One region of the Janibacter alkaliphilus genome, then DNA from elsewhere that is predicted to be linked to it. Evidence: riboswitches for the same ligand, from Rfam matches in the RefSeq annotation. Region 1 holds a riboswitch; the other holds the start of a gene.

The links. Region 1 has a riboswitch for FMN ahead of ribD (bifunctional diaminohydroxyphosphoribosylaminopyrimidine deaminase/5-amino-6-(5-phosphoribosylamino)uracil reductase RibD). Riboswitches for the same ligand answer to the same signal wherever they lie in the genome.
Region 2: linked by a shared signal. The riboswitch ahead of BJY28_RS13700 (nicotinamide mononucleotide transporter family protein) and the one ahead of ribD (bifunctional diaminohydroxyphosphoribosylaminopyrimidine deaminase/5-amino-6-(5-phosphoribosylamino)uracil reductase RibD) in region 1 are both predicted to bind FMN.

What each region holds. Positions count from the first base shown of each region.
Region 1 is NZ_JACBZX010000001.1:213,919-218,287, forward strand. It holds gene BJY28_RS00975 (bifunctional 3,4-dihydroxy-2-butanone-4-phosphate synthase/GTP cyclohydrolase II) at 1-667, opposite strand, end outside; gene BJY28_RS00980 (riboflavin synthase) at 664-1,302, opposite strand; gene ribD (bifunctional diaminohydroxyphosphoribosylaminopyrimidine deaminase/5-amino-6-(5-phosphoribosylamino)uracil reductase RibD) at 1,306-2,412, opposite strand; FMN riboswitch at 2,518-2,652, opposite strand; gene sucD (succinate--CoA ligase subunit alpha) at 3,005-3,895, opposite strand; gene sucC (ADP-forming succinate--CoA ligase subunit beta) at 3,916-4,369, opposite strand, start outside.
Region 2 is NZ_JACBZX010000001.1:2,881,113-2,885,481, forward strand. It holds gene hisG (ATP phosphoribosyltransferase) at 1-619, opposite strand, end outside; gene BJY28_RS13695 (phosphoribosyl-ATP diphosphatase) at 628-891, opposite strand; gene BJY28_RS13700 (nicotinamide mononucleotide transporter family protein) at 915-1,706, opposite strand; FMN riboswitch at 1,722-1,852, opposite strand; gene BJY28_RS13705 (hypothetical protein) at 1,930-2,781, shown strand; gene rpe (ribulose-phosphate 3-epimerase) at 2,810-3,466, opposite strand; gene BJY28_RS13715 (VOC family protein) at 3,540-3,920, opposite strand; gene BJY28_RS13720 (RsmB/NOP family class I SAM-dependent RNA methyltransferase) at 3,920-4,369, opposite strand, start outside.

The DNA.
Region 1 (4,369 bases):
AGGTGGTCACCACCCGCTGCACGAGGATCTCGGTGCGGCGGCGGTGGCGGGCCAGGTCGTCGATGGAGACCAACGGCCAGCCACGCTCGTCGGCGAGCTCGCGCAGCTCCGGCAGCCGGGCCATCTGGCCGTCGTCCCGGACCACCTCGCAGATCACCCCGGACGGGGCGCGACCGGCCAGCCGGGCCAGGTCGACCGCGGCCTCGGTGTGCCCGCGCCGCACCAGCACCCCGCCCTCGCGCGCCCGCAGCGGGAAGACGTGCCCCGGGCGGGCGAGGTCCCCCGCGCCGGTGGCCGGGTCGGCCAGCAGCCGGGCGGTGCGGGACCGGTCCGCGGCGGAGATCCCGGTGCTCACGCCGTGGCGGGCGTCGACCGAGACGGTGTAGGCGGTGCCCTTGGCATCCTCGTTGACCGCGGTCATCGGCGGCAGGTCGAGCCGGTCCAGGTCGGCCCCGGTCATCGCCACGCAGACCACGCCGCTGCCGAGCCGCACGGTGATCCCCATGAGCTCGGGGGTGGCGGCGTCGGCCGCGAAGATGATGTCGCCCTCGTTCTCCCGGTCGGCGTCGTCGACGACGAGCACCGGTCGTCCGGCGGCGATCGCGGCGAGCGCGTCCTCCACCCGGTCCAGCGGGACGGGCTGCTCGGCGGGCGTCCGGGCGCTCATGCCGCCCCCTCCCGGTCGGTCAGCTCCCGCGCGGAGAGCAGCCGCTCGACGTACTTGGCGAGCACGTCCACCTCGAGGTTGACCCGGTCGCCGACCTGCTTGCGGCCCAGCGTGGTCAGCTCCAGCGTGGTCGGCACGAGACCGACGGCGAAGGTGGGCTCCGGGTCGCCGACCGGGCTCACCCCGGTCACGGTGAGGCTGGTGCCGTCGACGGCGACCGACCCCTTCTCCACGACGTACCGGGCCAGCGCGGGCGGCAGCCCGACCCGGACGGTCTCCCACCGCTCCCCCGGCTCGCGGGCGACGATCCGTCCGACCCCGTCGACGTGCCCCTGGACGAGATGACCGTCCAGCCGACCGGCGACCGGCGCGGCCCGCTCCAGGTTGACCCGGTCGCCGGGGCGCAGCCCGCCGAGGGTGGAGCGCGTCAGGGTCTCGGCCATGACGTCAGCAGTGAAGACCGGCCCGTCCGGCTGCTCGTCGGCGACGGTCAGGCAGACCCCGTCCACCGCGATGCTGGCGCCGTGCACGACGCCCTGCATGACCAGCGGGCCGCGCAGGCTGAGCCGGGCGGAGTCGGCCGCCGTCTCCACGGCGACCACCTCGCCGAGCTCCTCGATGATGCCGGTGAACATCTCTCAGCTCCTCTCCCGGCGCACCCGTGCGCTGATCCGCACGTCGTCGCCGAGCGTCGTGACGTCGAAGGGGGTGAGGCGCAGCGCCTCGGAGATCGTGGTGATGCCGGCCGGCCCCAGGGCCGACGGCCCGGCGCCGAGCAGCGCCGACGCGAGGTAGGTGACGACCTCGTCGACGAGGCCCCGGGCGACCATCGCCCCGGCCAGGGTCGGGCCGCCCTCGACCAGCACCGCGCGGCTGCCGCGCTCGTGCAGCGCGTGCAGCAGCCCCACCAGGTCCAGACCGGAGCCGTCGCGCGGGAGCGCCAGCAGCTCGGCGCCCGCGGAGCGGACGCGCTCCCGCGCCGCGGCGTCGAGGTCGTCGGCGACGACGACCAGGGTGGGCGCGCTGTCGTCGAGGACCCGGGCGTCCGGGGCGATCCGGCCGCCGGTATCGAGCACCACCCGCAGCGGCTGCCGCCGGACCGCCGGGCCGCGGGCGGCCAGGTGCGGGTCGTCGGCGCGCAGCGTCCCGCCGCCGACGAGGACGGCGTCGCTGCGGGCGCGCAGGGCGTGCACGTCGGCGCGGGCGTCGGGGCCGGTGATCCAGCGGCTGCTGCCGTCGGCGGCGGCCACCCGGCCGTCGAGGGTGCTGGCCGTCTTGAGGGTGACGTGCGGGCGCCCGGTGCGCACCGCGGTGAGCCAGGCGCGGTTGACGTGCTCGGCGGCCGCGGTGGCGGCGGCACCGGGCTCGGTGATCACCTCGACCCCGGCCGCACGCAGGTCCGCCGCGCCGCCGCCGGCCGTGGGGTTGGGGTCGGCGACGCCGACGACGACCCGGGTCACGCCCGCGTCGATCAGCGCCTGGGTGCACGGGCCGGTCCGACCGGTGTGCCGGCACGGTTCGAGGGTGACCACCGCCGTGGCGTCGCGGGCCCGCTCGCCGGCGTCGCGCAGGGCCATCACCTCGGCGTGCGGTCCGCCGTGCTGCTCGTGCCAGCCCTCGCCGACGACCTGACCGTCGGGGGCGAGCAGCACCGCGCCGACGACCGGGTTGGGGCTGGTCGTGCCCAGCCCGCGCTCGGCGAGCCGGCAGGCGCGGCGCACGGCCTCGTCCCAGGTGCCCTCCACGCGGAGCCTCCGTCCGTCCTCACCGCGGTCAGCGGGGTCGACGGAGGCACGACGGCGCGAGCCGTCGGACGACGAGCAGGGGCGCACGCGAGGCGCACCCGCCCGTCGCGTGCTGCCTCCCATCCGGACTCTCACCGTCGGTACCGGATTTCCACCGGTTCGGCCTCGCCCCGTCGTGCGGGATGAGGTTCGCGGACTGTCACCGCCGGCTCGGAATTTCACCGACCCCGGAGCACGCGTACATCTGCTGGTACCAGGTCAGGATACCCCTGCCGCGGACGGTCGAGACCTGTGAGACCGACCACCTGCGCGTACCCGGGCGCCAGGCGCGGGCGGGGCCGCCGGGTGAAGCACGAGGTGCTACCGCGAGTGGCGCCAGAAGGTGACGCCCAGAGGAGCCGCCTGGAGGTGGGGACAGCGCCGACCCGGGAGCAGGGGGATGTCGACCGGGTCGGCGCTGCACTGGTCACAGTACGGCCACGACGCCCTCGATGCCACGCCGACGGGCGGGGCATCGTGCAGATCACGTACCCCCTTCGGCATGACGACGGGGCCGGTCCGCAGACCGGCCCCGTCGGGTTGTGCTGGCGGCTCAGCCCTGCTTCGCCTGCATGATCTCGCGCATCAGGTCGGCCGTCTCGGACGGCGTCTTGCCGACCTTGACGCCGGCGGCCTCGAGGGCCTCCTTCTTCGCCTCGGCGGTGCCGGAGCTGCCGGAGACGATGGCGCCGGCGTGACCCATGGTCTTGCCCTCCGGCGCGGTGAAGCCGGCGACGTAGCCGACGACCGGCTTGGTGACGTTGGCCTTGATGTAGTCCGCGGCCCGCTCCTCGGCGTCGCCGCCGATCTCGCCGATCATGACGATCGCGTCGGTCTCCGGGTCGGCCTCGAAGGCCTCCAGGCAGTCGATGTGCGTGGTCCCGATGATCGGGTCGCCGCCGATGCCCACCGCCGTGGAGAAGCCGAACTCCCGCAGCTCGTACATCATCTGGTAGGTCAGCGTCCCGGACTTGCTGACCAGGCCGATCCGGCCGGCGCCGGCGATGTTCGCCGGGATGATGCCGGCGTTGGACTGGCCGGGGGTGATGATCCCCGGGCAGTTCGGGCCGATGATCCGGGTGGCCTTGTCCTTGCTGTAGTTGTAGAACTCCGCGGTGTCCTTGACCGCGATGCCCTCGGTGATGACCACGGCCAGCCCGATGCCGGCGTCCACGGCCTCCATCACCGCCGCCTTGGCGAAGGCGGGCGGGACGAAGAGCACCGAGACGTCGGCGCCGGTCTCGGCCATGGCGTCGGCCACCGAGCCGAAGACCGGGACCTGCTGGCCGCCGTCGAAGTCGACCGTCTGGCCGGCCTTCTTCGGGTTGACCCCGCCGACGATGTTCGTGCCGGAGGCGAGCATGCGCGTGGTGTGCTTCATGCCCTCGGAGCCGGTCATGCCCTGGACGATGACCTTGCTGCTGTCGTTGAGGAAGATAGCCATTGCTGTGGTTGTCCCGTCCCTTACTTCGCGGCCAGCTCGGCGGCCTTGCTGGCCGCGCCGTCCATGGTCTCTTCGATGCTGACGAGCGGGTGCGCGAACTCCGCGAGGATGCGGCGCCCCTCCTCGACGTTGTTGCCGTCCAGGCGGACGACCAGCGGCTTGGTGGCCTCGTCGCCGAGGGTCTTCAGCGCCCCGACGATGCCGTCGGCGACCGCGTCGCAGGAGGTGATGCCGCCGAAGACGTTGACGAAGACGCTCTTGACCTGCTCGTCGTTGAGGATGACGTCCAGGCCGTTGGCCATGACCTCCGCGGAGGCGCCGCCACCGATGTCGAGGAAGTTGGCCGGCTTGCTCGCGCCGCCGGTCTGGTCCTCGCCGGCGTAGGCGACGACGTCCAGGGTGCTCATCACCAGGCCGGCGCCGTTGCCGATGATCCCGACGTTGCCGTCGAGCTTGACGTAGTTCAGCCCGAGC
Region 2 (4,369 bases), 2.7 Mb from region 1:
ACTCGCGGGCGCGCACCACCCCGGTCAGCCGGCGGTGCAGCACGTCCAGTCCCCGGGCATCGGCGTCCGGGGCGCTGATGAGCACCGCCTCGCTGCGCAGGATCGGGTCGCCGAAGACGGTCAGCCCCTGGTTGCGCAGCGTCGTGCCGGTCTCGACGACGTCGGCGATGGCGTCGGCGACTCCGAGCATGATCGCGGTCTCGACGGCCCCGTCGAGCCGGACCACCTCGGCGTCGACCCCGGCACCCCTCAGGTGGTCGGCGACCAGCGTCGCGTAGGAGGTGGCCACCCGGCGGCCCTGCAGGTCGCCGACCTGCGAGACCTCGCCGGCGCGGGCCGCGAAGCGGAAGGTGGAGCCGCCGAAGCCCAGCCCCATCACCTCGCCGGCGGTCGAGCCGGAGTCCAGCAGCAGGTCACGGCCGGTGACCCCGGCGTCGACCTGACCGCGGCCGACGTAGAGCGCCACGTCGCGGGGGCGCAGGTAGAAGAACTCGACCCCGTTGTCGGGGTCGGCCACGACCAGCTCCTTGCTGTCGCGGCGCACGCGGTAGCCCGACTCGCGGAGCATCTCCACGGTGGGCTCGGACAGGGACCCCTTGTTGGGGACGGCGATGCGCATGGTCGACCTCAGAGGTGGGCGTAGACGTCGTCGAGGCTCAGGTCGGCGTCGAGCATGAGCACCTGCAGGTGGTAGAGCAGCTGGCTGATCTCCTCGGCCAGCTCCTCCCGGCTCTGGTACTCCGCGGCCATCCACACCTCGGCGGCCTCCTCGACCACCTTCTTGCCGATGGCGTGCGTCCCGGCGTCCAGCGCGGCGACCGTGCCGGAGCCCTCAGGGCGGCTCGCCGCCTTCTCCCGGAGCTCCTCGAAGAGGGCGTCGAAGGTCTTCACGGCCCCAGGGTACGGGGCGCGGCTCACGCCTTCGCCATCCGGTCGCCTCCCCCGGATCCCGGCGCATCCGGGTCCTCGCCGCGCTCGGCGGCGCCACGGGTGGCGGCCACCCAGCGGGTGAAGCCGTAGAGGACGAAGGCGCCGTAGAAGATGTACATCACCGCGGTCGGCACGTAGCCGGTGGCGAAGCCCAGCGGCACCCCGACGAGGTCGACGGCGATCCAGGCGAGCCAGAACTCGTTCCACCCGCGGGCCATCATGTACGTCGCCAGCATCGAGCCCACGAAGATCCAGGCGTCGCACCAGAAGTACCACCACTCCGGCTGCCAGTACGGGTTCGGCGAGGCCTCCCAGAGGCGGACGAAGACCTCGTGGGCGAGCACAGTGCCCCCGGCCCAGACGGCGATCACCGCCACCCGCTCGCCGGGGCGGGCCCAGCGGGGCACGATCGCCGCGCCGTCGTCGCCGGTGCCGGCCTGCTGGCGGGCCCGGCGGTGCTGGGTCCAGCGCCACCAGCCGTAGATGCTCGTGATGATGAAGAAGACCTGCCGCCCGGCCTGGCCGAAGAGCGGGATGCGCTCGTCGGCGCCGAAGAGCGCCCCGAGGTAGACCGCGAAGAGGATGATGTTGGCGCTGATCCCGACCGGCCAGGCCCACACCCACCGCTTCATCCCGAGGTAGGCGCTGGCGATGCCGATGAGGATGCCGAGGGTCTCCAGGTAGGAGACGTCGTAGCCGCCGACCGTGGCGTGCGCGGCGATGAGCTGCTGGAAGAGGTTCTGCTCGGGGTCGGCCGCGAGCACGAGCGAGGGCATGGCAGGTCCTTGTCCGCACGCCCTCTCCCGTCCGGACTGTCACCGTCGGCCCTGGTGTCGCACCAGAGTTCACCGGCTGCGTCGGGCAGCCGGGTCGCGGGCTCATCACCGCCGGTTCGGAATCTCACCGAGTCACGAGGTCGTGCCGGGCCATCCTCCCCGGCGGCCGCGTCCCTCGGCAAACCGGTGGCGCGCCGGTGGCCCGCTGGCCAAGGATGGGGCGATGGAGCTGACCGAGCGCACCTTCCGGGGCCTGGCGAGATCGTCGCCGTGGCGCTGGCAGAGCGTGCACCTCGTCCGGCACGCCCACGGCGGCGCTCCCGAGGAGGCGGTCATCGGGGCGCGTGTCGAGGCGTGGATCCGGCGCCCCGGCCTCATGCGGGTCGTCGCCGACGGCCGGACCGAGGTGTTCCGGGAGCGGGCTCGAGCGGCGGCGCGGTACTCGACCCGGACGTGGGGCAGGGGCGGACGCCGCAGGACGCTCGCCCGTCCGGGGACGGTGATCCCGGCCGTCGACGCCGACGGACTGGTCACCGTGCGCCCGCCGGACACCGTCGTCGATCTCGACGACCCGATGTGGCAGTCCTACGCCTGGATCGCCATGCTCGACCCGGCCGAGCTCGCCGACGGCGACCCTGACCGGGACCCCGCGCTGCCGGCCGGCGCCGAGCCGCCGCCGCTCGATCCCGATCCCTACCCGTGGGCCGGGTGGCCGTCCTACGCGGCGCCCGTCGGGGTCGAGGTGTCCGACCTTCGCGAGACGGAGCGGGCCGGGCGGCGGACCTGGTGGGCCCGCGCTGTCCCGACCTCGGCCTACCAGCCGCGGTGCAGCTGCTGTCCGCTGCTGCCCAGCGAGGTGGCCGACCGGATCGAGGCCGAGGACGGCGGTCCCCCGCTGGATCCTGGGGTGAGCTATCCCGCGTCCTTCGAGGTCGCGCTCGACGTCGGTACCGGCATCTGCGTGGCCGTGCACCCGCAGCTGCCCTCGACCCGGAGCCTGGACGCCGAGGACAGCGGGTTCGACGTGGAGATCCGCGCCGTCGACCTCGACCTGCCCAAGGGGTTCTTCCGCTGAACGGTCGCGGACCGTGCACTGCGACCAGTCAGTGAGCGTGCCGCCCGGCCAGCTCGCGCAGCTCGCCGATCGCGGCCGCCGCGTCCTCGGCCCCGTAGACCGCCGAGCCGGCGACGAAGACGTCGGCGCCGGCCTCGGCGCACTGCTCGATGGTGCGGGCCGAGACGCCGCCGTCGACCTGGATCCACACCTCGCCGCCGTGCCGGCGGACCGCCTCGCGGACCTGGGCCACCTTCGGCATCTGGTCGGCCATGAAGGCCTGTCCGCCGAAGCCCGGCTCGACGGTCATCACCAGCACCATGTCCAGCTCGGGGAGCAGCTCCTCGTAGGGGGCGAAGGGGGTGCCCGGCTTGAGCGCCATGCTCGCTCGGGCCCCCTGGGCCCGGATCTCGCGGGCGAGACGGGCCGGGTCCGCCGCGGCCTCGACGTGGAAGGTGACGCTCTGCGCGCCGGCCTCGGCATAGGGCGGCGCCCACCGGTCCGGGTCCTCGATCATCAGGTGGCAGTCGATCGGCACCGGGCTGACCCGCAGCAGCGACTCGACCACGGGCAGGCCCAGGGTGAGGTTGGGCACGAAGTGGGCGTCCATGACGTCGACGTGGGCCCAGTCGGCGGTGGCGATGGTGTCCAGCTCGGTCTGCAGGTTGGCGAAGTCGGCGGAGAGGATGCTCGGGGAGATCTGCACGGGTGCTCCGGTTCAGGGTCGGGTCGGCGGGTGGATCGTCCGGTCGGTGGTTCGGCGGGGTCGGTCGGCGGGGTCAGTCGGTGTGGATGGACAGGATGTTGCCGACCCCGTCCTCGACCTGGAAGTGCAGGCCGATCTCGGAGCGGGTCAGCTCCTCGCGGAAGGTGAGCCCGGCCCGCTTGAGCCGCCAGTACTCCAGCTCGGCGTCGGCGACGGCGAGCATGAGCACCGGCAGACCCTCGCGCAGGCAGTGCTCCTGGTAGCGGCGCACCGCCTCGTCGCGGATCGGCTCAAGGTTGATCTGGCAGCCACGCTCCCACCCGGTCCCGGGGCCGAGGATGTAGAGGTCGTGCTGGGGGACGACGAGCACGTCCCGGAAGCCGAGCACCTCGGTGTAGAAGCTGTAGGCGGCGGCCGGGTCGGTGACGTGGATGCCGGCGACCATGACCCGCATCAGGACTGCTCCGTCTTGCGCAGCAGGGCGAGATACATCCCGTCGGTGCCGTGGGTGTGCGGCCACAGCTGGGCGGCCGGGCCCTGCCCGAGCGAGTCGACGGCGAGGCTGCCGGGCCGCGCCACGCCGACGAGCGCCTCACGGGCGTCGACCTGCTCGACGTCGCCGCGGCGGCGCACCAGGTCACCGACGACGAAGGTGGTCTCGGACAGGTGCGGCGAGCAGGTCGCGTAGCCGATGACCCCGCCGGGCCGGGTGGCGTCGATGGCGCTGCCGAGCAGCTCGCGCTGCAGGGGGCCCAGCTGGGCCAGGTCGTCGGTGCTGCGCCGCCAGCGGGCGTCCGGGCGGCGGCGCAGCGCCCCCAGGCCGGTGCACGGCGCGTCGACGAGCACCCGGTCGTAGCCGCCGGGCTCCTCCTGGCCGACGAGGCGCCCGTCGCCGGTGCGCAC